Azoarcus olearius: one gene and its partner. The protein of the gene in region 1 binds, or shares a complex with, the protein of each later gene. Links are inferred from orthologs where the notes say so. Each region holds a gene or a part of one and is shown on either strand. Other genes may lie near its edges. The genes, in order: mfd and uvrA.

What was found.
Region 2: the proteins of mfd (region 1) and uvrA are in contact, whole or in part, in a crystal structure (PDB 4DFC), measured with the Escherichia coli proteins. The link is inferred for Azoarcus olearius from one-to-one orthologs.

What each region holds. Positions count from the first base shown.
Region 1 is NZ_CP016210.1:1,927,650-1,944,613, reverse strand. What follows is about bases 6,863-10,863. They hold mfd (transcription-repair coupling factor), read left to right. Parts: upstream 6,863-7,210; coding sequence 7,211-10,663; downstream 10,664-10,863. Other genes in these bases: corA (magnesium/cobalt transporter CorA), read left to right, coding at 10,686-10,863; dqs_RS08955 (putative metalloprotease CJM1_0395 family protein), read left to right, coding at 6,863-7,102. Outside these bases: ispD (2-C-methyl-D-erythritol 4-phosphate cytidylyltransferase), read right to left, coding at 1-480; dqs_RS08990 (MgtC/SapB family protein), read left to right, coding at 597-1,865; amrB (AmmeMemoRadiSam system protein B), read left to right, coding at 1,913-2,737; amrA (AmmeMemoRadiSam system protein A), read left to right, coding at 2,718-3,284; dqs_RS08975 (Crp/Fnr family transcriptional regulator), read left to right, coding at 3,325-4,005; N(2)-fixation sustaining protein CowN, read left to right, coding at 4,099-4,440; amrS (AmmeMemoRadiSam system radical SAM enzyme), read left to right, coding at 4,522-5,595; dqs_RS08960 (hypothetical protein), read left to right, coding at 5,665-6,372; more of dqs_RS08955, read left to right, coding at 6,449-6,862; more of corA, read left to right, coding at 10,864-11,651; dqs_RS08940 (putative bifunctional diguanylate cyclase/phosphodiesterase), read right to left, coding at 11,659-14,031; dqs_RS08935 (putative pterin-binding protein), read right to left, coding at 14,084-14,611; dqs_RS08930 (3-deoxy-7-phosphoheptulonate synthase), read left to right, coding at 14,794-15,870; phosphoserine phosphatase SerB, read left to right, coding at 15,867-16,697; dqs_RS08920 (ABC transporter ATP-binding protein), read right to left, coding at 16,708-16,964. UniProt on the Escherichia coli protein: Couples transcription and DNA repair by recognizing RNA polymerase (RNAP) stalled at DNA lesions. Mediates ATP-dependent release of RNAP and its truncated transcript from the DNA, and recruitment of nucleotide excision repair machinery to the damaged site.
Region 2 is NZ_CP016210.1:3,802,089-3,814,359, reverse strand. Bases 1-3,419 are described here. They hold uvrA (excinuclease ABC subunit UvrA), read right to left. Parts: upstream 3,039-3,419; coding sequence 201-3,038; downstream 1-200. Other genes in these bases: dqs_RS17380 (MFS transporter), read left to right, coding at 3,154-3,419; dqs_RS17390 (hypothetical protein), read right to left, coding at 1-121. Also shown: more of dqs_RS17380, read left to right, coding at 3,420-4,359; ssb (single-stranded DNA-binding protein), read left to right, coding at 4,411-4,893; dqs_RS17370 (ABC transporter substrate-binding protein), read left to right, coding at 5,070-6,038; dqs_RS17365 (PAS domain-containing protein), read left to right, coding at 6,035-8,641; dqs_RS17360 (response regulator), read left to right, coding at 8,724-9,179; dqs_RS17355 (EAL domain-containing protein), read left to right, coding at 9,200-12,058; dqs_RS17350 (MalY/PatB family protein), read right to left, coding at 12,063-12,271. UniProt on the Escherichia coli protein: The UvrABC repair system catalyzes the recognition and processing of DNA lesions. UvrA is an ATPase and a DNA-binding protein. A damage recognition complex composed of 2 UvrA and 2 UvrB subunits scans DNA for abnormalities.

The DNA of each region.
Region 1 (16,964 bases):
CACCGTCGCCGCCACATGGCGGTGGCCGTCGGCGCGCTTCAGCGTGTCGGCCACCGGCACCGCAAGCAGTCCGCCGACCTCGTCGCCGGCGAGTTCGCGCACCAGCTTGTCGATATGCCAGGGCGCGAGGCAAGGCCGCGCCGCGTCATGCACCAGTACCCAGTCGCTCTGCACCGCCTCGCCGGCGATCGCGCGCAGGCCGGCCAGAACCGAATCCGCGCGCGTCGGACCGCCGCAGAACAGCGGCACCAGCTTGGGCCCCAGCGCGCGCCAGTCGTGGCGGCCCCACTCGGCATCGCCGACCGACAGCACGACGAACACCTTGTCGATCTCAGGCGCGGCGCACAGCACCGACAGCGTGTGATGGATGAGGGGCTTGCCGAGCAGCGGCAGGTACTGCTTGGGACGCTCGCTGCCCATGCGGCTGCCGCTGCCGGCGGCGGGCACGATGGCGAAATGGCGGGGATGGAAATTCTGCATGGCGCGGATTCTAACCGCGCCAGCCGCCGCGCCCGCAGCCGGTTTCCGCTTCCACCCGCATCGACTACAGTGCTGGCACCTCCCGCCCACGCCAAACCACAACAAGGACCCGTGGCATGCCCTACTCCGTGCCCTTCGACCCCGCGCAGATCGAAGCCTTCCTGATCGCGATCGGCATCGGCCTGCTGATCGGCCTGGAGCGCGAACGGGTGCCGTCGGCGCGCGCCGGCCTGCGCACCTTCGGGCTGGTCGGCATGCTGGGTGCGCTGGCGGCGCTGCTCGGCCAGAGCCTGCACAGCATCGCGCCGCTCGCGGTCGGCATGGCGGCGGTGGCGACCATGATCATCGCGGCCTACCTGCGCCACCCCGACCCCACCGATCCAGGCACCACTTCGGTCGCGGCGCTGCTGGTGTGCTTCTGCCTTGGCGCCGCAGTGTGGTACGGCTACGCCCGGTTGGCGGTGATGCTGGCGGTGGGCACCACCGTGCTGCTCTACTTCAAGGCCGAACTGCGCGGCATGGTGGCGCGGCTCAGCGCGCGCGATCTCATCTCCATCCTGCAGTTCTCGGTGCTGTCGCTGGTGATCCTGCCCATCCTGCCCGATGAGGAGTTCGGCCCCTACCAGGCGCTCAACCCCTACCAGATCTGGCTGATGGTGGTGCTGATCTCGGGCGTCAGCCTGGCCGGCTATGCGGCGTTGCAGATCGCCGGGGCGCGCTACGGCGCCGCTTTTGTCGGCCTGTTCGGCGGCCTGGCCTCGAGCACGGCGACCACGCTGGTCTATGCGCGCAATGCGCGCGAATCCGATGCGGTTGCGCCGATGGCAGCGCTGGTGATCCTGATGGCCAACCTCGTCATGGTCGTGCGCGTCACCGCGATCGCCGCGGTGGTATCTCCCGCCGTCGTGCCGGGGCTCGCCGCCGTCGCGGCGCCCGCCCTCGTCCCCGGCGTGCTGGCCCTGCTGTGGAACTGGCGCCAGCTCGGCGGCACCGCGGTACTGCCCAGCACCGGCAACCCCACCGAACTGCGCACCGCGCTCGGTTTCGGCGTGCTCTACGCGGTGGTGCTGCTGTGCGCGGCCTGGCTGTCCGACCTCGTCGGAACCGGCGGCCTCTACCTCCTGGCGATCGTCTCCGGCCTTACCGACGTGGACGCGATCACGCTGTCCAGCTTGCGCCTGTTCAACCTCGACAAGCTGGAAGCCGGCCCCACCGTCGTCGCGATCGGCCTCGCGATGTTCGCCAACCTCGGGTTCAAGGCCGGCCTTGCCACCGTGATCGGCGGACGCGCACTCGGCGCACGGGTCCTCGCGGGCATGACGGCGGTCGGGCTGGGCCTGCTGGCGGGGATAGGCTGGCACGCCTTCGCCGCCCCCGGCCTATAATTTCACCATCAGCTTCGCACCGCCCGGCTTTCCGCCCGCTCCTCATCATGGCCATCGCTTCCGTCCGCCCGGCCGCCGTCGCCGGCCAGTTCTACCCCGCCGACGACCTCGTGCTGCGCACCCAGATCGGCGAAATGCTCAGTTCCGCCGTTCCGCTCAATGTCGTCTACGCGCCCAAGGCCATCGTCGTGCCGCACGCGGGCTATATCTATTCGGGCCCGGTGGCGGCCAGCGCGTTTGCCGCCGTCGCGCCGCTGCGGCGCGAGATCAGCCGCGTCGTGCTGCTCGGCCCGGCGCACCGGATGGCGGTCGACGGCTTCGCGCTGCCGGCCGCGCAGTCCTTCGCCACCCCGCTGGGCGAAGTCCGCCTCAGCCGCCCCGACTGGCTGACGCTGCAGGATCACCCAGGCGTGGTGGTGGACGACCGCCCCCACGCCTTCGAACACTGCCTCGAAGTGCAATTGCCCTTCCTGCAGACCGTGCTGGAATCGTTCGAACTGGTGCCGCTGCTGGTGGGCAACGCGAGCAGCGAGGACACCGCCGCGCTGCTGGAAACCCTGTGGGGCGGACATGAAACCCTGGTGGTGATCAGCAGCGACCTGTCCCACTACCACCCCTACCGCCAGGCGCAGACCTGCGACCGCGCCACCATCGAACAGGTGTTGTCGCTGCACGGCACCGTGGAGCACGACCAGGCCTGCGGCGCCACCCCGCTCAATGGCCTGATCCGCGTCGCGCGCCGCCACCACCTCCAGCCCCATCTGCTGGATTTGCGCAACTCCGGCGATACCGCCGGCGACCGCAGCCGCGTGGTGGGCTACGCCAGCGTGGCCTTCTGCGACCAGATACCCGATGCCGCCCTCCACCACTGACCTCGGCCCCCGCCTGCTGGCCCGCGCGCGCCAGGCGATCGCCCACCACCTCGGCCTCGCGGCGGCGCCCGCCGACGCCACCGAGCCCGAGCTGACCGCGCGCGGTGCCTGCTTCGTCACCCTGCGCCAGCGCGGCGAGTTGCGCGGCTGCATCGGCAGCGTGCGCGCGCAACGTCCGCTCGCGGAAGACCTCGACACCAACGCCGTCGCAGCCGCCAGCCGCGATCCCCGCTTTCCGCCGCTGACCGCCGACGAACTCGATCACACCGAGATCGAGGTGTCGCTGCTGTCCGAACCGGAATTCCTCGACTTCGCCGACGAAGACGCCCTGCTCGCGCAATTGCGGCCGGGCGAAGACGGCCTGATCCTGTTCTCCGGCTGCCGCAGTGCCACCTTCCTGCCCCAGGTGTGGGAGCAGTTGCCGCAGCCGCAGGACTTTCTCGCCGCGCTCAAGCGCAAAGCCGGGCTCGACCCGCAGCGCCCGGCCGCCAATCTGATGGCCGCCCGCTACCAGGTGCAGAAGTGGCTGGAGGCGCCGCGCGCATGAGGCCGGCACGCTGTCGCGCGGCCGCGGCGGGCACGACACGGTGAAGCCGGGCTCCGGTCATCCCGCCGGCGTCGCGCTGGACGTCGCCAGCCATCCGCTGGGCGCGGCGCTCGGCGCCGACCAACCTTTCCAGACGCCCACCGTGCGCCACTACAGCCGCGGCAGCTTCATCGCCACCCCCGGCGCGGGCGGCAACACGGTGTTCGTGCTGCAGCAGGGCCGGCTGCGGGTCTTCCTGTCCGGCGAGGACAAGGAGCTGACGCTGGCCTTCCTCGAACCCGGCGAGGTCTATTGCACCCACACCCGTGCCTGGGTGGAGGCCGTCACCGACTGCACGCTGCTGATGGCCGATACCGCGCACTTCCAGGGCCGCCTGCTCGCCGACCCTGCGCTGATGCCGGTCACGATCCGCGTCTTCGCGCGGCTGCTCGCGCGCTCGATCGACATCATCGAAAACCTCGCCTTCCGCGACGTCGCGGCGCGGCTTGCCAACTTCCTGCTCGGCCTCGCGCGCGGCGCAGACCCCGCCCTGCCGGCCGGACTGCGGATACCGGTGCAGCTGCGCACCGAAGACATCGCCCGCCTCCTTGGCACCTCGCGGCAGACGGTGTCGTCGCTGATCAACCAGCTGGTGCGTGAAGGCGTGATCGCGCGCGACGGCCGCCGCGCGGTGCTGCTGCTGGACCCCGCGGAACTGAAACGCCGCGCGCAAGGCGACTGAACGCGGCGCGTTTTGTCGTCTGGCTGACAGACGCGCGCCCAGGGCATCCGGACAATGCCGTCCGTCATCCACCCTTTTGCGCCGCGACCCGCCATGAACGCTCCCGACCCGCGCGACCAGCTCGCCCGCCCGCTCAACAATCCCTTCGCCGAAGCGCTCGACAAGCCCGACCGCTATGTCTCCTTCTGCGGCATCGACTGCGACGGCAATGCTCGCATCCTGATGCAGCACATCCGCCGCCACATCGACGACCCGACGAAGGGCAACGCCTTCTGGGACAAGTTCCGCGACAAGCTGGAAGGCCGCAGCAGCGAACGCTGCGACGAACTCTTCCTGGTCCACAGCTACATCAACATGATCCGCGAGCTGTTCGAAACCTACGAGGACGACGACGCACTCGCGCTGCTGCAGAAAATCGAGGAAGAGTGCTGCTGAATCCCGCATCGGCGGGGTCGTGGCGGAAACCGCGCGGCGCCCACCCTGTCCTACTCCGGTAAGGCCCGCGCCGGAGTCCCGATGAACCACCCCGCCCGCTACTGGCACCGTCTCGACGACGGCCGCATCCAGTGCGACCTCTGCCCCCGCTACTGCAAGCTGCACGCCGACCAGCGTGGCGCCTGCTTCGTGCGCATGCGCGAAGGCGACGCGATGGTGCTGACCACCTACGGCCGCAGCTCCGGCTTCTGCATCGACCCGATCGAGAAGAAGCCGCTCAACCACTTCCTGCCGGGCACCAGCGTGCTCTCCTTCGGCACCGCGGGCTGCAACCTCGCGTGCAAGTTCTGCCAGAACTGGGACATCTCCAAGTCGCGCGACATGGACCGGTTGATGGATCAGGCATCTCCGGACGAGATCGCCCGCACCGCGGCCGACCTCGACTGCGCCAGTGTCGCCTTCACCTACAACGACCCGGTGATCTTCGCCGAGTACGCGATCGACGTTGCCCAGGCCTGTCATGCGCGCGGCCTGAAAACGGTGGCAGTCACCGCGGGCTACATCACCGAAGCGGCGCGCGGCGACTTCTACGCCCACATGGACGCCGCCAACGTCGACCTCAAGGGTTTCACCGACGACTTCTATGTCCAGCTCTGCGGCGCACACCTGCAGCCGGTGCTCGACACCCTCGTGTGGCTGCACCACGAAACCGACGTCTGGGTGGAAATCACCACCCTGCTGATTCCCGGCCGCAATGACAGCGATACCGAGTTGCAGGCGCTCAGCCGCTGGGTGCGCGACGAACTCGGCGACGAGGTACCGCTGCACTTCACCGCTTTCCACCCCGACTTCAAGCTCACCGACCTCCCCGCAACGCCGCCTGCCACGCTATCGCGGGCCCGGCGGATTGCGCTCGACGCCGGCCTGCACCACGTCTATACCGGCAACGTCCACGACAGCACCGGCGGCACCACCTGCTGCGCGGGCTGCGGCACCCGGCTGATCGTGCGCGACTGGTACACCATCCTCGAATACCGCCTGCAGGACGACGGCACCTGCCCCGACTGCGGCCGGCCGCTTGCGGGCCGCTTCCGCCACTTCGACACACCCTTCGGGCCACGCCGCATCCCGGTCGCCATCCACCGCGGAACCTGAGCATTTCTGCCTTGTCGCGGCCCGGGCGCTATGCGATGCTCGACTCACCATTCCGCTGCCCCGCCCACCGTGAAGCTACGCCACACCCCGATCGCCATCTCCGCCGACACCGTCTGGCTGGAAGGGCTGCTGTCCCACGCGCCCGACGTGCGCGGGCTGGCGGTCGTGCTCGAACCCGGCGGTGCCGAAGCGCAGCGGCGCCAGGACGAAGCGGTCGCCCACAGTCTGCAGGAGAGCGGCTTCGCCACCTTGACGCTGAAGCTGCTGAGCCCTTACGAGCAGGTGCGCGATCCCGACGTCCGCTACAACACCGCACTGCTTGGCCAGCGCCTGCTCGCCGCCTCGGAATGGATCGGCCACCAGCCGCCGCTCGCGGCGCTGCCGGTCGGGCTGGTGGCCAACGACACCGCGTGCGCGGCGGCGATCCGCGCGGCGGTCAAGTCGCCGGAACGCTTTGCCGCCATCGTCTGCCTGGGCGGCCGCGCCGACCTCGCCGGCGCAGGCCAGTTGCGCGCACTGCGCGTTCCCACCCGTTTCATCGTCGGCCGCAGCGATCCCCACCACGCGATGCTGCAACAGGCCTACGAACTGCTCGGCAGCAGCCGCGACTGGCAGCGCGTGGAGGGTGACGAGCTGCACCATGCCGGTGAGGCCGTCGTGGCCTCGGCGGCACGACTGACCGCCGAATGGCTGGCGCAGAAGCTGCCGGCCGCGGCCCACCCGTCCGCGGCGGACAACGCGCCGCTGGTTCCCCCGCTCGCCGACGGCGTGGCCTGACCCCGCGGAAGACCGCCGTGCCGCCGTTGGCCCACAGCACTGAACGCGCCGGCCGCCGCCGGCCAGCCCTACGTTCATGATCGGCGCAGTGGCCGGGGCCAGCGGTGCCCTCCCCTATTACCCCATCCGCCCGGCGGCGCCGGAACAGCGTTCCGCAAAAGAACCGGGCGGCGACGCCGCCCCCGCCGAGGACGGCGGCGCGCAGCAAGCTGCTGCGCCGGGCGCAGCTGCCGGCTACAACCGCCTCAGCGAAGCCGAGCAACGCGTGCTGCAGGCCCTGCAGCAGCGCGACGACGAAGTGCGCGCCCACGAGGCCGCCCATCTCGCCGCCAGCGGCGGGCTGGCGATGGGCGGCGCCAGCTTCAGCTATGAAACCGGACCGGACGGCAAGCGCTACGCGGTCGGTGGCGAAGTCAGCATCGACACCTCGGCGGGCCGCAGCCCCGAGGAAACCCTGCGCAAGGCCGAACAGATCCGCGCCGCGGCCCTCGCCCCCGCCGAACCCTCGGCGCAAGACCGCCGGGTGGCCGCAGAGGCAGCGCAAATGGCCGCCGAAGCGCGCGCCGAACTGCAGCAGGCCGAACGGGCCGGTGCCGACAAGACCGCGCCGGGGAGCGGGCGCGAGGCGGCTGACCCCGGCCCGGGACGAGACCACCGCGCCGCGCTCGAACGCCTGATCGCCGGCACGCGACCGGATACCGGCGGGCAGCAGATCAACGCTTACGCCTGAGCGCCGGGCGGATCGCCGCCCCCCTCGCCTATAATCCCTTCTTCCTATCACGCCGGCAGCCGGATTTCCCCGCACTGCCGGCACTTCCGTTCACTGTCCGTTTTGCCCATGCCCCGTTCGTTCGATTCCCTGCTGCCCGCCATCGCCCGCCTTGCCTTTCCGAAACCCGGAGCCCGGCTCGACCTGCCCGCCCTGGCCGGCTCGGCCGACGCGCTCGCAATCGCCCAGCTCGCGGGCCAGGGCCGGATGATCGCGGTGATCACCGCCAACCCGATCGACGCCCAGCGCCTGCAGGACGAACTCGCCTGGGTGGCGCCGGACCTGCGCAGCCACCTGCTGCCCGATTGGGAAACCCTGCCCTACGACAGCTTCTCGCCGCACCAGGACCTGATCTCCGAACGCCTATCCACGCTGTACGCGGTCAGCCGCGGCGAGGTGGACGTGGTGCTGGTGCCCGCCCCCACCGCCCTCTACCGCCTGGCGCCGCCGGCCTACCTGGCGGCCTACACCTTTTTCATGAAGCAGGGCGACAGGCTCGACGTGGAAGCCCTGCGCAAGCAGATGGCGCTGGCCGGCTACGCCCACGTCACCCAGGTGGTCAGCCCGGGCGAATTCTCGGTGCGCGGCGGGCTGGTCGATCTCTACCCCATGGGCTCGGCGCTGCCCTACCGCATCGACCTCTTCGACGACGAAGTCGAGAGCATCAAGACCTTCGATCCCGACTCGCAGCGCACGGTGTATCCGACCAAGGAAATCCGCCTGCTGCCGGCGCGCGAGTTTCCGCTCGATGACAAGGGCCGCACCCATTTCCGCAGCCGCTTCCGCGAAAGCTTCGAGGGCGACCCCACCCGCGCGGCGGTCTACAAGGACGTCTCCAACGGCATCGCGCCGGCCGGCATCGAGTATTACCTGCCGCTGTTCTTCGACGAGACGGCCACGCTGTTCGACTACCTGCCCACCCATGTTCCGGTGCTGCTGCATCGCGACGTGCCCGGGGCGATCGCCGAGTTCTGGCGCGACACGCGCTCGCGCTACGACCTGCTGAAGGGCGACCGCAGCCGCCCGGTGATGCCGCCCGAGCAGCTCTTCCTGAGCGAGGAAGCCTTCTTCCTCGCGTTGAAGGACCGGCCGCGGATCGCGATCGGAGCCGACAGCAAGCTCGCCGATGCGGCCCTGCCGCTGCCGGAGCTGGCGGTGGAGCGCAAGGCGACCGATCCGCTCCACAAGTTCAAGGCCTTCCAGGCGGGTGAGTGGGGCCGCGACGGCGGCCGCATCCTGCTGCTGGCCGATTCGCCGGGCCGGCGCGAGACGATGGCCGAGTTTCTCGCCGAATACGGCCTCAAACCCGCGGCGAGCGCCGATTTCGCCGGTTTCCTCGATACCGACGCGCCGCTCGCGCTCGGGGTCGCGCCGCTTGCCGCCGGCTTCCTGCTGCCCGACGCGAAGATCGCGGTGGTCACCGAGGCCGAGCTGTACGCCACCACCGCCCGCAGCCGCGCCCGCCGCGAGTCGAAGAAGGCGGCGACGATGGAGGGCTGGCTGCGCGACCTCTCCGAACTCAAGCTGGGCGATCCGGTGGTCCATGTGTCGCACGGCATCGGCCGCTACCTCGGCCTCATCCACATGAACCTCGGCGAGGGCGACACCGAGTTCCTGCACCTGGAATACAACGGGGGCGACAAGCTCTACGTGCCGGTGTCGCAGCTGCATGTGATCACCCGCTACGCCGGTGCCGACCCGGAGGCGGTCGATCTGCACCGCCTCGGCTCCGGCCAGTGGGAAAAGGCCAAGAAGAAGGCGGCGATGCAGGTGCGCGACACCGCCGCCGAACTGCTGGCGCTCTACGCCCAGCGCGCCGCCCGCCCCGGCCACCGTTTCGATTTCAAGCAGCACGACCTCGAAGCCTTCGCCGAGGCCTTCGGCTTCGAGACCACGCCCGACCAGCAGGCCGCGATCGACGCGGTGGTGGGCGACATGAAGTCCGGCCGGCCGATGGACCGCCTGGTGTGCGGCGACGTCGGCTTCGGCAAGACCGAAGTCGCGCTGCGGGCTGCCTTCATCGCGGTGGCCGACGGCAAGCAGGTGGTGGTGCTGTGCCCGACCACGCTGCTGGCCGAACAGCACTACCAGACCTTCGCCGACCGCTTCGCCGACTGGCCGATCAAGATCGCCGAGCTGTCGCGCTTCAAGTCCGCCAAGGAACAGGCCGAAGCGCTCAAGCAGCTGGGCGAAGGCAAGGTGGACATCATCATCGGTACCCACCGCCTGCTGCAGAAGGACGTGCTGTTCAAGCGCCTCGGGCTGGTGATCATCGACGAGGAACACCGTTTCGGGGTGCGCCAGAAGGAAGCCTTGAAGCAGCTGCGCAGCGAGGTCGACATCCTGACGCTGACCGCCACGCCGATCCCGCGCACGCTGGGGCTGGCGATGGAGGGGCTGCGCGAGTTCTCCGTGATCGCCACCGCGCCGCAGAAGCGCCTCGCGATCAAGACCTTCGTGCAGCGCTGGAGCAAGGGCATCGTGCGCGAGGCGGTGCTGCGCGAATTCAAGCGCGGCGGCCAGGTGTATTTCCTCCACAACGAGGTCGACACCATCGAGAACGTGCGCAACGAGCTGGCGGAGCTGCTGCCGGAAGCGCGCATCGTCGTCGGCCACGGCCAGCTGCCGGAGCGCGAGCTGGAACGCGTGATGCGCGACTTCACCCAGCAGCGCGCCAACCTGCTGCTGTGCACCACCATCATCGAAACCGGCATCAACATCCCCACCGCCAACACCATCGTCATCAACCGCGCCGACCGCTTCGGGCTGGCCCAGCTGCACCAGCTGCGCGGCCGCGTCGGGCGGTCGCACCACCAGGCCTACGCTTACCTGCTGACGGACGCCCACGCCAAGCCCACCGCGCAGGCGCAGAAGCGGCTGGAAGCGATCTCGATGATGGAAGAGCTGGGCTCCGGCTTCTACCTGGCGATGCACGACCTGGAGATCCGCGGCGCCGGCGAGGTGCTGGGCGAGAACCAGTCGGGCGAGATCCAGCAGGTCGGTTTCAGCCTCTACACCGAAATGCTCAAGCGCGCGGTCAAGGACCTGCAGGCCGGCAAGGAGCCGGACCTGTCGCAGCCGCTGGAGGTCGTCTCCGAGATCAACCTGCACACCCCGGCGCTGCTGCCCACCGACTACTGCCCCGACGTGCAGGAACGGCTGACGCTGTACAAGCGCCTCGCCAACTGCGAATCCGAGGACGACCTGCGCGCGCTGCAGGAAGAGCTGATCGACCGCTTCGGTGAACTGCCGCCGCAAACCGTCGCGCTGATCGAAACCCATCGCCTGCGGCTGCTGGTGCAAAGCCGCGGCGTGCAGAAGCTGGACGCCTCCGAGGCGCAGATCAGCGTGCAGTTCGGGCCCAATCCGCCGATCGACCCGGCCAAGGTCATCTTCCTGATCCAGAAGGACAAAAGCACCAAGATGGCCGGCCCCGACAAGCTCATCCGCCGCGCCAACCTGCCCGACCTGCGCCAGCGCGTGAAGGCGGTGCGCGAACTGCTGGATGCGGTGAAGCTGTAGCCCTCGCCCGCTGGAGACGCCCATGCTCATCAACTGCATCGCCTACCAGCACGGCCGCAAGCTCGCGGCGCTGGACGTGGAGGAAATCTCCGACTACCTGCAGAAGCCGGACTGCTTCGTGTGGGTGGCGCTGAAGGACGCCACGCCGGAGGAAATGGCGCAGATGAAGGAGGAGTTCAACCTCCACGAACTTGCCGTCGAGGACGCCAACCACGGCCATCAGCGCCCCAAGGTGGAGGAGTACGACGACGAGGTGTTCGGCGTGATGCACCTGATCGAGGAGGAAGGCAACCAGCTCGTCGTCGGCGAGGTGCACGCCTTCGTCGGCCGCAACTACATCCTCTCGGTACGCAACGGCAGCAAGCAGAACTTCCTTGGCGTGCGCGCGCGCTGCGAGCGCGAACCGAAGATGCTGGCGAAGGGCTCGGGCTACGTGTTCTACGCGCTGATGGATGCGGTGGTGGACCGCTACTTCCCGCTGATCGAAAAGCTGGAGACCGACCTGGAGGCGATGGAGGAACGCATCTTCACCAAGGGCGCCGCGCGCTCCAACATCCGCCGCCTCTACCGCCTGAAGCGCAAGGTCACGGTGCTCAAGCACGCGGTGACGCCGCTGATGGAAGCGACCGGCAAGCTGCACAGCGGCCGCGTGCCGCCGGTGTGCGCCAACAGCCGCGAGTACTTCCGCGACGTCTATGATCACCTCACCCGCCTCAACGCCACGCTGGACAGCGTGCGCGAGACCATCGCGACCGCAATCCAGGTCAACCTGTCGATGGTGACGATCGACCAGACCGAGGTGAGCAAGCGCCTCGCCGCCTGGGCAGGCATCTTCGCGGTGGCGACCGCCTTTGCCGGCATCTGGGGCATGAACTTCTCCCACATGCCGGAACTGGACTGGAAGTACGGCTATCCGCTGGCGCTGCTGCTGATCGGCGGTTCCTGCGGTTTCCTCTACTGGCGCTTCAAGAAAGCCAACTGGCTGTAGCCGCGCCTCAGTGCAGCGTGGCGCCGCGCCCGGCGTGGCCGAGTTCGGCATGCGGACGGCCGAACAGATAGCCCTGGAAACTCTGGCAGCCGTGGCGCAGCAGGAAGTCGTGCTGCTCCGCGGTTTCCACGCCCTCGGCCAGCACATCCAGCCCCAGGCTCTGGCCCAGCGCGATAATGGTGCGGGCGATGATCGCGTCGTTGGGATCGGTCATCACGTCGCGCACGAAGGAGCGGTCGATCTTGAGCTGGTCCAGCGGCAGGCGCTTGAGGTAGGCGAGCGAGGAATAGCCGGTGCCGAAGTCGTCGAGCGAAAAGCCCACGCCCAGCCGCTTCAGGCGGTCCATGCGCTCGATTGCGTCCTCCACGTCTTCCAGCAGCAGGCTCTCGGTCAGTTCCAGCTTGAGCCGCCCCGGGGCCACGCCGGTGCGCTGCAGGACACGCTCGACCTGGTCGCAGAAGCCCGGGTGGCGGAACTCGCGCACGCTGACATTGACCGCCAGCGTCAGATGCGCGGTTTCCGGATCGGCCGCCCACTCCGCCAGTTTGTCGCAGGCGTTCTCCAGCACCCAGCGTCCCAGCGGCAGGATCAGGCCGGTGCGTTCGGCCAGCGGAATGAAGGCTGCGGGCGACACCAGCCCCTGTTCCGGGTGATGCCAGCGCACCAGCGCCTCGGCGCCGGTCATCCGCCCGTCGCGGTCCAGCTGGGGCTGGAACAGCAGCGCGAAGTTGCCCTGGCGCAGGCTGCGGCGCAGCTCGGATTCGAGCGCGGAATGCGCATCCACCGTGGCCTGCATCACCGGATCGAAGAAGCGCAGCGTGTTACGGCCGGCTTCCTTGGCCTGGTACATCGCAAGGTCGGCGCGCTTGAGCAGTTCGGCGATCTCGGCGTCGGCGGCATCGAACAGCGTGATGCCGATGCTGGGCGTGCTGTGGGCCTCGCGGCCGTCGAGCTGGTAGGCGTCGTTGAGCGCGGCAAGAATCTTCTCGCCCGCGGATTCGGCCTGGCGCGCTGCCGCGCCCTTGTCGCGGTCGAGGTCTTCAAGCATCACGACGAATTCGTCGCCGCCGAGGCGGGCGACGGTGTCGGCCTCACGCACGCAGGCGGACAGCCGCGCCGCCACCTGGCGCAGCAGCATGTCGCCGTACTGGTGGCCCTGGGTGTCGTTGAGCGTCTTGAAGTTGTCGAGGTCGATGAACAGCAGTGCGCCGTGGTGGCGGCTGCGCGCATGGGTGGCGAGCGCATGGCGCAGGCGGTCCATCAGCAGGCGGCGGTTGGGCAGCCCGGTCAGCGGATCGTAGAAGGCGAGATGGCGGATCTCGTCCTCGGCGGCCTTGTAGGAGCTGACGTCGTGGCAGTGGCCATGCCACAGCGTCGCGCCGTCGCGTTCGCGCTGCGGGGTGGCGAACACGCTCATCCAGCGGTAGCCGCCGCCCGCGCGTTCGATGCGGTATTCGCACACCCAGGGCTGCAGGGTTTCGGCCGAGCGGCGGATCGCGCCGGCGACCACCTCGCGGTCGTCGGGGTGGATTGCCGCCAGCACCGCCGAACCGTCACGCGCCGCGACCTCGGGCGTGATCCCGAACATGGTGTGCAGGCCGCGGCTGGCATACGGGAATTCGATGTGCCCGTCCGCGCAGCAGCGGAACTGGTAGATCACCCCGGGCACGTTGTCCGCGATCTTCTCCAGCCGTTCGCGCAGTTCGCGCTGCACCGCCTCGCCGCGCCGCAGTTCGCGGTCGCGCTCTTCGAGCGCCTTGATGCTGCCCTGCTGGCGCAGCAGCATCGCCACCAGGCCGAGGCCGAAGGCGCCGAGCAGCACGATCATCGCGGTCGAGGTGCTGCCGAGCCGGTCCAGCGCGGCCCGCTGCGCGGAAGCCTGCTGCATCGAACGCTGGAACACCGCGTCGTTGAGGCGCTGGAGATCGCTCCGCAGCACCGCGACTTCGTCGACATGGCGCACGAGCGTCGCGGCCGCGGTGTCGCCGCGCTGCAGGCTGGCGTCGATACCTTCCAGCACGGCGTCCAGCCGCGCGCTGATCTCGCCCACGCCGTCGAAGCGCGAGTCACCGTAGCTGGCGGCGTTGTCGCGCTGGCGCAGGAAGGCCATGTCGAGGCCGAAGGCAAGCCGTTGCAGGTGTTCCGGGGTGGGCGCGGCGGCGGCAAGCTCCAGCTTGGCCTCGAGTTCGAGCACGTCGGTCAGCAAAGCCGCGAAGTCGCGCTCCTTGTACAGCGAGGTCAGCGGCAGCGCCGACGCGATCCGTCCGACGCTGGACGACAGCAGCATCACGCCCGCCAGCGAACCGACGAACACGATCAGCGCCAGCAGCGGAAAGCGGTTGCGATGGACGCGGGCCAACCACGCACGCACGGCGTTCATCGGGCGACTCCCCGGCGGCAACGCACCACCGCGGCCGACTGCAGGGATGGGCTCATTCGGCCACCGCCTCGATGCTGCGGATGAGCCACACCCAGCGCAGCCGGTAGATCGGATCATCCAGTGCCGGGCTCATGTCGCGCGGGTAGATGATGCGGAACGGCCCCTTGTTGCGCACGCTCATCGGCTTGCCGTCGCGGCGGGTGGCCAGCAGCACCGGCCAGCGCATCCAGTCGGCGCGCGGCAGCAGCTGCGAAAAACCATCGAGCGCGGCCACGCGCACCGCCAGGGCATCGCCCAGGCCGGCGGCCTTCAGCACGTCGCGCAGCAACACGCCCTGGTAGACGCCGTCGTCCGCCGGCCAGAACGTGGCGGTGCGCACCTCGTGCAGCCCCAGCGCCTCGATGTCGGCCAGGGACAACTCGCGCACGCTGCCAGCGCTAGCGAAGCGCAGGGTCTGCGAGGCATCGGGATGCGCGGCCGCGGGCAGCCGTACCGGTTCGGGCACCGGACCCGCGGCGGCGAAGGCCACCCCGCAGGACAGGCAGCAACAGGCGAGCAGGACGGCGGCGCGAAGCTTCATCGGCGCGGTTGGGCGAACGGAAAATCGCGCGATTATAGTGGTTTACACCTAGCCGGGGCCGGCCCGATCGCGCGCGCAGCGGGGCATGCGTCACGCCCCGCGGCATCGACACCGCCGCAGGCGAGCCGAAGCCCTTCGGAGTTACAATTCCGCCTTTTCCAGGCCGCATCCGGGAGCGCCTCATGTCTGTCGCCCAGACCGAAAACCTCAACATCGCCACCGTCGACCACATGCCGTCGCCCGAAGAGATCAAGGCGCGCGTGCCGCTGTCCGACCGCGCGGCGGCCACCGTGCTGGCGGGGCGCAAGGCGCTCGCCGACATCCTCGAAGGCCGCGACAAGCGCCTGTTCGTCGTCGTCGGCCCCTGCTCCATCCACGACCCGGTCGCCGGGCTGGACTACGCGCGGCGCCTGAAGGCGCTCGCCGACGAAGTCTCCGACACCATGCTGCTGGTGATGCGCGTCTATTTCGAGAAGCCGCGTACCTCGACCGGCTGGAAGGGCTTCATCAACGACCCCTTCATGGACGACTCCTTCCGCATCGACGTGGGCATGGAAAAGGCCCGCCGCTTCCTGCTCGACGTGTGCGAGATCGGCCTGCCCACCGGCACCGAGGCGCTGGACCCGAACGCGCCCCAGTACTACGGCGACCTGGTGACGTGGACCGCGATCGGTGCCCGCACCTCGGAATCGCAGACCCACCGGGAGATGGCCTCCGGGCTGTCGACCCCGGTGGGCTTCAAGAACGCCACCGACGGCGATCTTGAAGTGGCGATCAACGCGATCATCTCGGCGGCGCACCCGCACAGTTTCCTCGGCATCAACGGCCAGGGTCAGTCCGCCATCCTGCGCACCCGCGGCAACCGCCACGGCCATGTGGTGCTGCGCGGCGGCGGCGGCCGCCCCAACTACGACACGGTGTCGGTGTCGCTTGCCGAGCAGGCGCTGGCCAAGGCCAAGCTGCCGGTGAACATCGTGGTCGATTGTTCGCACGCCAACTCGTGGAAGAAGCCCGAGTTGCAGCCGCTGGTGATGAAGGACGTGATCCACCAGATCCGTGAAGGCAACCGCTCGGTGGTCGGGCTGATGATCGAGAGCAACCTCGAAGCCGGCAACCAGGCGATCCCGGCCGACCTGTCGCAGCTGAAGTACGGCTGTTCGGTCACCGACGCCTGCGTGGGCTGGGACACGACGGTGGACATGATCCGCAGCGCCCACGGCGTGCTGCGCGACGCGCTGGCCCGCCGGGAGCGCGCATGAACCTTGTCGTGCAGGGCGCGGACGTCGATACGGTCGCGCTCAAGGCGCTCGCCAAGCTCACCGCGGCGCGCGGCATCGAGCAGGTCACGGCCGAGTCCTTCCGCCTGCTGGGCGCGCAACCCGTGGAGGGCATCGCCGCCCACTGCGCCGCGGCGGCGCTCGACTGGGCCTGGATCGAGGACGGACGCCGGCTGAGCGACTTCGGCCTCTTCGTCACCGACATGGACTCGACGCTGATCAACATCGAGTGCATCGACGAGATCGCCGACATGCAGGGGCTGAAGGCCGAGGTGGCGGCGATCACCGAGGCCGCAATGCGCGGCGAGATCGACTTCCGCGAATCGCTCACGCGCCGGGTCGCGCTGCTGGCCGGCCTGCCGGAAACCGCGCTGGAAGCGGTGTACCGCGAACGCCTGCAGCTCAACCCCGGCGCCGAGCGGCTGCTGAAGGGGCTGCAGGCGGCCGGGATCACCACGGTGCTGGTGTCGGGCGGCTTCACCTACTTCACCAGCCGGCTGCAACAACACCTCGGCTTCGACCACGCCTACGCCAACGTGCTGGAGGTGACCGACGGCCGCCTGACCGGCCGGGTGGTGGGCGACATCGTGGATGGGGCGGCGAAGGCCGCGCACCTGGTGCGCCTGCGCGACCAGCTTGGGCTCGCGCCCGCCCAGGTGATCGCCGCCGGCGACGGAGCCAACGACATCCCGATGCTGAGCGCCGCCGGCTTCGGCGTTGCCTACCGGGCCAAGCCGGTGCTGCGCACCGTGGCCAGCTGCTGTCTCGACCACGTCGCGCTCGACGGCATCCTCAAGTTTTTCGACTGAAGCGCAGGGATCAGCCGGCGGTCGCGACCGCCTCGGTCAGCCGCCCGCTCTGCATCCGCAGCACGCGGCCGCAGCGGGCGGCGAGATGTTCGTCGTGCGTTACCAGGATCAGCGTGGTACCTGCCTCGCGGTTGAGGCTGAACATCAGCTCGATGACCGCGCGCCCGGTTTCCGCGTCGAGATTGCCGGTGGGCTCATCTGCCAGCAGCAGGCGCGGATCGGGCGCGAAGGCGCGGGCGAGCGCAACGCGCTGCTGCTCGCCCCCGG
Region 2 (12,271 bases), 1.9 Mb from region 1 along the record:
CGCGCTCGTCGGGTGGGAGATAGACACCCAGTCCGCATGTCTGCAGTGTCTTCAGGAAGCGCGCCCGCCGGTCGATCCGCTGCAGGAAGGCTTCTTTCGGGGTGCTGGGTTTATCGGCCATGATCGATGTCCTCCTCGGCGCAATCCGGCATCGTGACGCGCTGCTCCGGTGTCTGCAACGCCGGTCGTAGGCCTCAGCCCTACCGGCTGTCGGCCGCCCGGGCGAGAAGCGGACCCAGGTAGCGACCGGTATAGCCCAGCCCGGATGCGGCCACGGTTTCAGGCGTGCCAGCGCACACGATGGTGCCGCCGCCGGCGCCGCCCTCGGGGCCGAGATCGACGATCCAGTCCGCTGTCTTGATGACATCCAGGTTGTGCTCGATGACGACGATGGTGTTGCCGTGGTCGCGCAGGCGGTGCAGAACCTTCAGCAGCAGCTCGATGTCCTGGAAGTGCAGCCCGGTGGTGGGCTCATCGAGGATGTACAGCGTGCGGCCGGTGTCGCGCTTGGAGAGTTCGAGTGCCAGCTTGACCCGTTGGGCTTCGCCGCCGGAAAGCGTGGTGGCGCTCTGGCCGAGGCGGATGTAGGCCAGCCCGACGTCGATCAGGGTTTCGAGCTTGCGGGCGACCGCGGGAACGGGGCGGAAAAATTCGAAGGCCTGCTCGACCGTCATTTCCAGCACCTCGTAGATCGTCTTGCCCTTGTAGCGGATCTCCAGCGTCTCGCGGTTGTAGCGGCGCCCGTGGCAGATGTCGCACGGCACGTACATGTCGGGCAGGAAGTGCATCTCCACCTTGACCAGCCCGTCGCCCTGACAGGCTTCGCAGCGTCCGCCCTTCACATTGAACGAGAAGCGGCCGGCGCCGTAGCCGCGGGCGCGTGCTTCCGGCACGCCGGCGAAGAGTTCGCGGATCGGCGTCAGGAGTCCGGTGTAGGTGGCCGGGTTGGATCTCGGCGTACGACCGATCGGCGACTGGTCGACATTGATGACCTTGTCGAAGGCGTCCAGGCCTTCCACGCCGTCGAACGGTGCGGGCTCGGTGCTCGCCCCGTACAGGTGGCGGGCCGCGACCGCCGCCAGCGTTTCGTTGATCAAGGTCGACTTGCCCGATCCTGACACGCCGGTGACGCAGGTGAAGAGGCCGAGCGGTAGATCGAGGTCGACCCCGCGCAGATTGTTGCCGCGCGCGCCACGCAGACGCACCCAGCGGTCGGCTGCCGGCGCGCGACGCTCCGCCGGCAGCGGAATCGCCCGCCTGCCGGACAGATAGGCGCCCGTCAGCGAGTTCTCATCCGCAAATACCGCGGCGGGGGAGCCGCTGGCGATCACGTGCCCGCCGTGCTCGCCTGCACCCGGGCCCATGTCGACCAGATAGTCGGCCGCGCGGATCGCGTCCTCATCGTGCTCGACGACGATCACCGTGTTGCCGAGGTCGCGCAGTGTCCGCAAGGTCGCCAGCAGGCGGTCGTTGTCGCGCTGGTGCAGTCCGATCGACGGCTCGTCGAGCACATACATCACGCCGGTCAGGCCCGAACCGATCTGGCTGGCCAGGCGGATACGTTGGGCTTCGCCGCCGGACAGCGTGTCGGCGGAGCGGTCGAGCGAGAGATAGTCGAGGCCGACGTTGATCAGGAAGCTGAGGCGGTCTGCGATCTCCTTGACGATCTTCTCGGCAACCTGCGCGCGCTGTCCGGTCAGGCTCAAGCCGGCAAAGAAATCGCGGCAGCTGCGCAGCGGCATGCGGCTGACCGCTGCGAGGGGCTGGCCGCCGACCAGCACGTGGCGGGCTTCGCTGCGCAGCCGGGTGCCGCCGCAGCCGGGGCAGGCGCGGGTGGCGCGGTACTTCGCCAGTTCTTCGCGCACCGCCAGCGAATCGGTCTCGCGGTAGCGGCGCTCGAGATTGGGGATGATGCCCTCGAACGGGTGTTCCTTCAGCACCGTCTTGCCGTTGTCGCCCAAGTAGCGGAACGCGATCTTGTCGCGTCCGGAGCCGTGCAGGACCGTCTGCTGCACCTTGGGTGGCAGCGCGTCGAAGGGGGTGTCGAGGTCAAAACCGTAGTGGGCGGCCAGACTTGCCAGCATCTGGAAATAGAACTGATTGCGCCGGTCCCAACCACGCACCGCACCCGCCGCGAGCGACAGATCGCGGTGCGCGACGACCCGGTCGGGGTCGAAGAAGTCCACCTTGCCGAGCCCGTCGCACTTGGGGCAGGCACCCGCCGGATTGTTGAAGGAGAACAGACGCGGCTCCAGTTCCCCCAGCGCAAAGCTGCACACGGGGCAGGCAAACCGCGCCGAGAACAGGTGTTCGCGGCCGGAATCCATTTCTACCGCGATCGCGCGGCCGTCGGCGTGCGTCAGCGCGGTTTCGAACGATTCCGCCAGCCGGCCGCGCAGGTCGGGGCGCACCTTGAGGCGGTCGATCACCACCTGGATGTCGTGCCGACGCCCCTTCTCCAGCGGTGTCATCGCGTCGAGTTCCATCACCTGCCCGTCGACCCGGACGCGCACGAAGCCTTGCGCACGCAGTTCGCCGAACAGATCCTGTTGTTCGCCCTTGCGTCCGCTGACAACCGGCGCAAGGATCATCAGCCGGGTGTCCTCCGGCAGCGCCAGTACGTGATCCACCATCTGCGCCACGCTCTGCGCTTCGAGCGCGTGATCCGGGTGGTCGGGGCAGTGGGGCGTGCCGGCGCGCGCATAGAGCAGGCGCAGGTAGTCGTGGATCTCGGTCACCGTGCCGACGGTGGAGCGGGGGTTGTGGCTCGTCGCCTTCTGCTCGATCGAGATCGCCGGAGACAGCCCTTCGATCAGGTCGACATCCGGCTTTTCCATCAACTGCAGGAACTGCCGGGCATAGGCCGACAGGGACTCAACGTAGCGGCGCTGGCCTTCCGCGTACAGCGTGTCGAATGCCAGTGAGGACTTGCCCGAGCCGGAGAGGCCGGTGATGACCGTCAGGCGGTTGCGGGGCAGGTCGAGGCTGACGTTCTTGAGGTTGTGGGTGCGCGCACCGCGGATGCGGATATCGTCCATGTCGGGAAGGTGCCGGAAGCGGGCCAACGCATGACTATAAGAGAGAAGCCTGCGCCGGGCCAATGCTAGAATCCTTCCCCCGCCCGACCCGATATCCCCTGGAAGTCACATCAGCATGTCTGCCCCTTTGCGCGATCCGATGACGCCCGCCGAGCGCCGCGCCGGCGTCAGTCTGGCGGCCATCTTCGCGCTGCGCATGCTTGGCCTGTTCCTGATCCTGCCGGTGTTCGCAGTCCATGCCCACGAGTTGCGCGGCGGCGATAACCTGACCCTGGTCGGCCTTGCGATCGGCGCCTACGGTTTTACCCAGGCCTGTCTGCAGATCGCCTACGGCGCCGCGTCCGACCGCTTCGGGCGCAAGCCGGTGATCGTTTTCGGCCTGTTGCTGTTCGTGTTCGGCAGCGTCGTCGCGGCGCTGGCGGACGACATCTTCGGCGTGATCGCCGGGCGCGTGCTGCAGGGCTCGGGCGCCATCTCGGCCGCGGTCACCGCGCTGGCGGCGGACCTGACCCGCGACCAGCACCGCACCAAGGTGATGGCGATGATCGGATCGAGCATCGGTCTGGTGTTTGCCGGCTCCATGGTGGCCGCGCCGCTGCTCTATGCACGCATCGGGCTGGATGGCCTGTTCTGGCTTACCGCGCTGCTTGCCGCCGCTGCCATCGGCGTGCTGCTCTGGATCGTTCCCGCCGCCCCGCCGGTGCCGCGGGGCAGCCGCGGCAGCCTGGGTGAAGTGCTGCGCAACGGACAGTTGATGCGGCTTAATTTCGGCGTCTTCGTGCTGCACCTCATCCAGACCATGATGTGGGTGGTAGTGCCGTCGGGCCTGGTGGCGGGCGGCCTCGCGGTCGAGGCGCACTGGAAGATCTACCTGCCGGCGGTGCTGCTGTCGTTCTGCGCGATGGTCCCTGCGGTCATCGTGGCGGAGCGGCGCAACCTGGTGAAGCGGGTGTTCGGCGCCGCGGTGCTGCTGCTGCTGCTGGTGCAAGTGGGGCTTTATCTCAGCGTTGGCAGCGTGATCGCACTCGCCACGGTGCTGACGCTGTTCTTCGTCGCCTTCAATGTGCTGGAGGCGACGCAGCCGTCGTGGATTTCGCGGGTGGCACCGCCGCACGCCAAGGGCATGGCGCTCGGGGTGTATAACACGCTGCAGTCGATCGGGCTGTTCCTGGGTGGCGTGCTCGGGGGCTGGCTCGCGCAGCATTTCGGCACCGCCGGCGTCAGCCTGTGTGCGGCGGCGCTGGCGCTGGCATGGCTGCTGGTGGCGGCGACGATGACGCCTCCGCCGCCCCGGCCGCAGGTCGCGACGGCACGAAACTGACCGAAATCAGCGCCGGCCGCGCAGGCCGGCACGCACTCAAAGGAGAACCGGATGGCATCCGTCAACAAAGTCATTCTGATCGGCAACCTCGGCGCCGATCCGGAAAGCCGCTTCGCCCCCTCGGGCGATGCGATCTGCAACATCCGTCTCGCGACGACCGAAAACTGGCGCGACAAGTCCACTGGCGAGCGCCGCGAAGCGACCGAGTGGCACCGGGTGTCGTTCTACGGCAAGCTCGCCGAAATCGCCGGCCAGTACTTGCGCAAGGGGAGCCAGGTCTATATCGAAGGCAGCCTGCGCACGCGCAAGTGGCAGGACCAGAACGGCCAGGAGCGCTACACCACCGAGATCCGGGCCGACGAGATGAAGATGCTCGGCCGCCGCGAAGGTGGCGATGCGCCGATGCGCGGTGGCGACGATGGCTACAGCGCGCCCGCGCCGCGCCAGCAGGCCGCCCCTGCGCCCGCGTCGCGCCCGGCGCCGCAGCGCGACAGCGGCGGTTTCGGCGATTTCGACGACGACATCCCGTTCTGACATCGTTCCGCGGGCCGCGCACTCGCGTTGCGGCCCGGTTGGCAGGTAGCGCGGCCTCGCAGGCCACGGCGCTATGCCGACGTACTCAAGTCGGCGCACAATGTGTCGAAAGGTAAGCGGCGGTCCCGGTCGGTGCGGGCCGTCGTCCTGCCTTAACCGCCTTGGGAGCGAGCGCCGTGAGACGCCGTCGTTTTCTGCAGTCGATGTTGATGCCGGCGCTGCCGGTGGCGCTGGCACAAGGCTGTGCGCTACGCGAGGACCCCTTGCGCATCGGCGCCAACCTGTGGCCCGGCTATTCGCCGCTGCGGCTGGCCGTGGCCACCGGGGCGCTGGCGCCCGAGGTTGCCGTCGTGCTCGACTTTCCCAACTCGTCGATGGTGCTGACCGCCTTTCGCAACGGCGCGGTGGATGCGGCAGCGCTGACGCTGGACGAGGTGGTCCTGCTGGCGGCCAACGACCAGGCGCCGCGCGTCATCCTGGTGTTCGACTTCTCCGACGGCGCGGACGTGGTGATCGCGCGCGGCGAACTGCGCCGGCTCGACGGCCTGCGGGGCAAGCGCATCGGGGTCGAGACTGAAGCGCTGGGCGCCTACCTGGTCGCGCGTGCGCTTGAGCGTGTGGGCCTCACGCTTGCCGAGGTCGACATCGTTCCGCTGCCGGTGGACCGCCACGAAGCCGCATTCGAGAGCGGACAGGTGGATGCGGTGGTGACCTTCGAGCCGGTGCGCTCCCGCCTGCTCGCGATGGGCGGCCGCCAGCTTTTCTCGTCGTCCGAAATTCCCGGCGAGGTTGTCGATGTCCTGGTGGTCCGCGCCGAAACCCTCGCCCGCCGCCGTGCCGACCTGCAAACCGTCGTGAATGGTTACTTCGGCGGGCGTGCCCTCGCGCTATCCCAGCCCGATGAGGCGGTGCGTCTGCTCGGGCCGCGGGCCGGCGCGGAGCCGGAGAGCTACCGCGCCGCGCTTGCGCTGATGAACCTGCCCGACGCCGCAACCAATCGGCGCCTGCTCGCCGGCCGCGGCGAAGGCTTGAGTGCCACCCTCGAGCGCCTGGCGCAGACCATGGTGGCGCTGCGGTCGATCGAACAGGTGCCGCCCCTGGGCCACCTGCTGGTCCCCGATCTGGTCAACGGGGTCCGCGAGTGAGCGGCCATCTGTCCCTGCGCCGGCTGCTGCTCGGCATCCTGATCGGCTTCGGCTTCATGGTTGCGGCCGGCCAGTTCACCTTCATGCTGCGCACCTACCATGCCGACGCCTTGTCCGAGGTGGCGGCGCTGGCGCGGCACTCCGGCGGCACCCTGGCCGCCAATCTCGAGGCCGCGCTGGTGGAGGGCGATTCGCGCTTTGTCGCGCACCTGGTGGCGCAGAAGATCACGCTGCCGCACCTGTACTACGCCGCCTACGTGGGGCCGGACGACCAGGTGGTGGCCGGAAGCCGTCCGGGGCTCGAGCGGGTCGGATTCGCCCGTCTGGGGCTCGAGACGCCGCCGGCGGACCTCGTCACCGCGGCGCGCCGCACGCTTGCTGGCCAGGTGCGCGAGGAGCCCGATCGCGACCGGCTGTGGGCGGTATTCCCCGTCCGCCTGCCCAGCCTGGGAGAAGTCGCGCGTCAGACCGGTTATACGGTGTTGGCAATGGACACGCGGACCTTGCGCCGCAGTGCCCTTCGCCAGGCGCTCGGGCAGAGCCTGATCGTGTTCGTGCCCATCCTGTTGCTCTCGCTGGGTATCGGGGCGCTGGTCAAGTTCCTGCTGACCGACCGCATCGAGCAGCTGCTCGCCTACGCGCGGTCGCAGGCGCGCGGCAGCAGCCTGCCGAGACCGGTAACCGGCGCCGACGAACTCGGTTTGCTCGGCGTGCAGCTGGCCGCGCTGATGAAGGAAGTGGTGGCCTCGCGCGACTACCACATCCGTTTGCTCGACCGTCTGCCCAACCTGATCTGGCGTACCGGCGCCGACGGCCGGGCCGACTACTTCAACCGCGCCTGGCTCGGCTTTACCGGTTGCAGCCTGGAGGACGGCCAGGGCATGGGCTGGCTGGACTGCATCCACCCCGACGATCGCGAACACTTCGCGCGAACCTTTCGCGCCGCACTCGACGAGCGCTCGCCGTTCTCGGTCGAGTACCGGCTTGCCCACCGCAGCGGAGGCCATCGCTGGGTGTCCGACCACGGCGAGCCGGTGTTCGACGCCGAAGGGCGCCTGCAGGCCTATATCGGCAGCGGCTTCGACGTGCAGCAGGAAAAGGACGCCGCGGCGGAAATCGCGGCCAGCGAGCAGCGCTTCCGCAGCCTGGTCGAACGCACGCTGGTGGGCGTCTACCTCATCCGCGGCGGTCACATGGTCTATGCCAACCCCCGCCTCGCGGAGTGGTTCGGCTATACCCCGAAGGAACTCGAAGGCATGCCGGTGGCGGCGCTGGTCCATCCGGACGACCTGCCGTTGGTGGCCGAAAAGCTGCGCCAGCGTGAAAGCGGCGAACTGGAGTGCGTCCAGTACACCTTCCGTGGGCGCCGCCGCGACGGCAGCTACTTCCCGGTGGAGGCCTACGGCACCCGGATCGAGCAGGCCGGCGGTGCCGCGGTCATCGGCACCTTGCTCGACCACACCCAGCGCGCCCGTTACGAGGCGGCGCTGAAGGCCGCCTCCGAGGTGGTCGAGGCCAGCCCCACGGTGCTGTTCCGGTGGCTGCCGCGCCCCGGCTGGCCCGTGGCCTATGTGTCCGAGAACGTGGATCGATGGGGCTACCGCGCGCGTGACATGCTGCAGCCGGCATTCCGCTTCACCGACCTGATCCACCCCGACGAGCGGGACCAGGTGACGCAGATGGTCGACGGCTTCATCGCCGGGGGCCAGGGCGAATACACGCTGGAGTACCGGATCCGGACCAGCGACGGCCACTACATCTGGATCGAGGACCGCACCGTGGTGCAGCGTGACGACGAGGGGGGCGTGCTCCATCTCGCCGGACTCGCCACCGACATCACCGAGCGGCGCTGCGCCGAGGATGAGGTGCGCGCGCTCAACGCCGAACTGGAGGCGCGCGTGGCGCAGCGCACCGCCCAGCTCGCCGCGTTGAATCAGGAACTGGAAACCTTCGCCTACTCGGTGTCGCACGACCTCAAGGCGCCGCTGCGCGGCATCGACGGCTACAGCCACCTGCTGCTGGAGGATCACAGCGACCGGCTGGACGACGAGGGACGGCTCTTCATCTCCCACATCCGCACCGGGGTGCGGCAGATGGCACGGCTGATCGACGACCTGCTCGCGTACTCGCGTGTGGAGCGTCGCACACTGCAGCGTACCGCCGTAAACCTCCAGGACATGGTGCGTGGCATACTCGCCGAGCGTAGGGCGGAACTCGAACAAGGGCCCGCGCAGATCGTGCTGGAGGTGCCGCCGTTGCGTGTGCAGGCCGACCCGGAAGGGCTCTCCCAGGTCTTGCGCAATCTGATCGACAACGCCCTCAAATATTCACGCGACGCTCAACCGCCGCGCATCGTGATTTCGGCGGCCGAGCAGAACGGCGTCTGTCATATCCGCGTCCAGGACAACGGGATCGGCTTCGACATGAAGTTCCACGACCGCATCTTCGAAATCTTCCAGCGCCTGCAGCGTCAGGAAGACTACGCCGGAACCGGCATCGGCCTGGCCATCGTGCGCAAGGCCGTGCAGCGCATGGGTGGCCGCGTGTGGGCCGAAAGCGCCCCGGACGAAGGCGCGTGCTTCCATCTGGAGCTGCCCGCATGACCAGGCCGGCAGCGCCGCGCGTGCAGCGGTCACCCACTCACCCATGCGCTGCCGTGCAGCGGCGGGAGCAGGAACTGTGAGCATGCAGCGTGAACCTTTCGACCCGCCGGTCATGAGCACGGAGCGTTCCATCCTGCTGGTCGAGGACAACCCCGCCGATCTTGACCTGACGCTGCGCGCGTTTCGCCGCCGCCATCTGCTCAACCCCTTGCTGGTCGCGCGCGACGGCCAGGAAGCCCTCGATTTCATTCCCCGCTGGTCGGCCGGCGAGCCGCTGCCGCTGGTGGTGTTGCTCGATCTCAAGCTGCCCAAGGTGCCGGGGCTGGAGGTGCTGCGCACCTTCAAGGCCAACCCCCTGACCCGCCCGGTGCCGGTCGTGGTGTTGACGACCTCCGACGAGGATGCCGACATCGAGTCGGCCTACAGCCTCGGCGCAAATTCCTACATTCTCAAGCCTGTCGATTTCGACAAGTTCACCCAAGTCGCCAGCCAGATCGAACTCTATTGGTGCGCCCTCAACAAGCCGGCCCGACAGTGACCGCCGAGGGCGGGGAGACGATGAAAGCACTGTACGTAGAAGACAATCCCGCCGATGCCGACCTGCTTCGGCGCAGCCTCGCGCGGGGCATGCCCGCGCTCGCGCTGGAGATCGTCACCAGCATCGGCGAGGCGATGGGCAGGCTTGCCGCCAGCAGCGACTTCGACATCGTGCTGGCTGATCTCGCCCTGCCCGACGGCAGCGGCATCGACCTGCTCAATTGGGTGCGCGAACGGCGGATGCCCGGTGCCTTCGTCGTGCTCACCGGCTCGGGCGACCAGGAGGCGGCGGTCGGCGCGCTGAAAGCCGGCGCCGACGACTATCTGGTGAAGGACGGCGACTACCTCGAGCGCCTGCCGCACACCATCGTCGCCGCCATCGAGCGCGGCCAGGCCGAAGTCGCCGGGCGCGGGCGGCCGATCCGCGTGCTCTATGCCGAGCACCACCGTTTCGACATCGACTTGACGCTGCGTCAGCTGGCCCACTCGGCGCCGCATCTGCGCTTCGAAACCGTCAGCAGCGCGGAAGATGTGTTGCGCCGGCTGCCGGCGTCAGGGGCCGAGCCTTGCGCCGTCGACGTGCTGTTGCTCGACTACATGCTGCCGGGGCTGAACGCGCTCGACCTCACCAAAGTGCTGCGCCAGCAGCGCCGGCTCGACATTCCGATCGTGATGGTGACCGGGCAGGGCAGTGAGCAGACCGCGGCCCAGGCGCTGCGGCTGGGTGTGTCGGATTATCTGGTCAAGCACGAAAGCTATCTGCACGAGTTGCCGCTGGTGCTCGACAAGGCGTTTCGCCAGGCCGAACTGGTGCGCGAACGGGCCGCGCTGCGGACGATGACCCAACGCCTAGAGGAGGTGCTGGACTGCAGCCCTTCCGTCAATTACACGCTCACCCGCGGTGAAGAGGGATGGGTGGGCACGTGGATGAGCCACAACCTCACGCGGATGACCGGGTTCAGCGTGGCCGAGGCGCTCGCGCAGGGATGGTGGGCACGCACTGTCCACCCGGACGATCTCGAGCGGGCGTCGCGCGCGGTCCGCGCGGTGGAGGAGGACGGTCACTATGTCCACGAATACCGCATCCGTTGTGCCGACGGCGGGGTGCGCTGGATCCGCGATGAACTGCGCGCGGTGCGCGACGAGGGCGGGCGCGTGGTGCGTGTCGCCGGCGTGTGGATCGACATCACCGAGCAGCGCCAGGCCACTGAACTGCTGCGACTGAACTCCGCGGTCATCGAAAGCACCCACGACGGCGTGGTGCTGACCGATCTCGACGGTGCCATCGTCGCGGTCAACCGCGCGTTTACCGAGGTCACCGGCTACAGCCGTGACGAAGTCGTCGGGCAGAATCCGCGTTTCCTGCAGTCCGGCCGCCACGATCGCGGCTTCTACCTGTCGATGTGGGCCGCGCTCAAGGAGGCAGGCCACTGGCAGGGCGAACTGTGGAACCGGCGCAAGAACGGCGAACTGTTCCCCGAGTGGCTTACGCTCAACGCGGTGCGCAATGAGGTCGGCCACGTCACCCACTACGTGGGCGTGTTCACCGACATCAGCAAGCTCAAGCAGACCGAGGACCGGCTGGACTACCTTGCCCACCACGATCCGCTGACCGACCTGCCCAACCGCCTGCTGGTGCTGTCGCGGCTGGAGCACGCGCTCGACGGCGCGCAGCGGCGGGGATGCCGGGTGGCGGTCATGTTCCTCGATCTCGACCGCTTCAAGACGGTCAACGACAGCCTCGGGCACGCGGCCGGCGACGAACTGCTGCGCGCGGTGGCCGCCCGGCTGCGCGGTGCGCTGCGCGAGGAAGATACCCTCGGCCGGCTCGGCGGCGACGAGTTCATGGTGCTGCTCGAACACGTGGAGGCGCCGGCGGACGCCGCCGTGGTGGCAAAAAACCTCGTGGAGGTGCTGGCGGCGCCGTTTGCGCTATCCAACGGCCACGAGGTATTCATCCGCGCGAGCATCGGCATCAGCTTCTATCCCGACGACGGCGACGACTTCATGACCCTGGTGCGCAACGCCGACGCGGCGATGTATCGCGCCAAGGCCCAGGGCCGCAACACCTACGGCTTCTACACCGAAGACCTGATCCGCTCCGCGACCGAGCGGCTGGCGCTTGAAACACGCCTGCGCCGGGCACTCGAGCACGACGAGTTCGTCGTCTATTACCAGCCTGTGCTGGGCGTGAAGGATGGCCGTCTGCTCGGCGCGGAAGCCCTGGTGCGCTGGAAACCGCAGGGCGAACCAATGGTGTCGCCCGCCGCGTTCATCCCGGTGGCCGAGGAAACCGGCCTGATCGTGGCACTGGGCGAATGGGTGCTGCGCGACGCCTGCAGGCAGGTCCGCGAGTGGATCGACGCCGGTTACGCCTTCGGCCAGGTCGCGGTCAATCTGTCGGCCGAGCAGTTCCGCCGGCAGGACGTCAGCGCGATGCTGGCGACGGTGCTGGCCGAAACCGGCTTGCCGGCAACGCAGCTGGAACTCGAGATCACCGAGAGCAGCCTGCTGGAGGCGGGCGAGCATGCGGTCGGCTTGCTGGAGCGGCTGAAGCAGCAGGGCGTGGGGCTGGCGATCGACGACTTCGGTACCGGGTATTCCTCGCTCGCCTACCTCAAGCGCTTTTCCATCGACAAGCTCAAGATCGACCGCAGCTTCGTGCAGGACATCGCCGACGACAGCAACGACCTGGCGATCGCGTCGGCCATTGTCGCGATGGCGCGGGCGCTCGACATGGCGGTGCAGGCCGAAGGCGTGGAAGGCGAGGCGCAGCTCGAGCTGCTGCGCGGACTGGGCTGTGGCAGCTACCAGGGCTACTTGTGCAGCCCGCCGCTGCCGGCGGACGAGTTCGAGGCGCGCTTCCTGCGGCTGCGCTAAACCCTCAGCGCGCGGTGAGCGCGCGCCGCATGCGTGCCAGCGCTTCGTCCAGCGTCGCCCGGCTGCAGCCGAAGTTGAGCCGCACGAAACCCGGCATGCCGAACGCGCGTCCGTCGGACAGGCCGACGCCGCCGGCTTCGAAGAACGCGGCCGGGTCGTCGAGTCCGGCGTCGCGACAGTCGATCCAGGCCAGATAGGTGGCTTCCGGCCGCG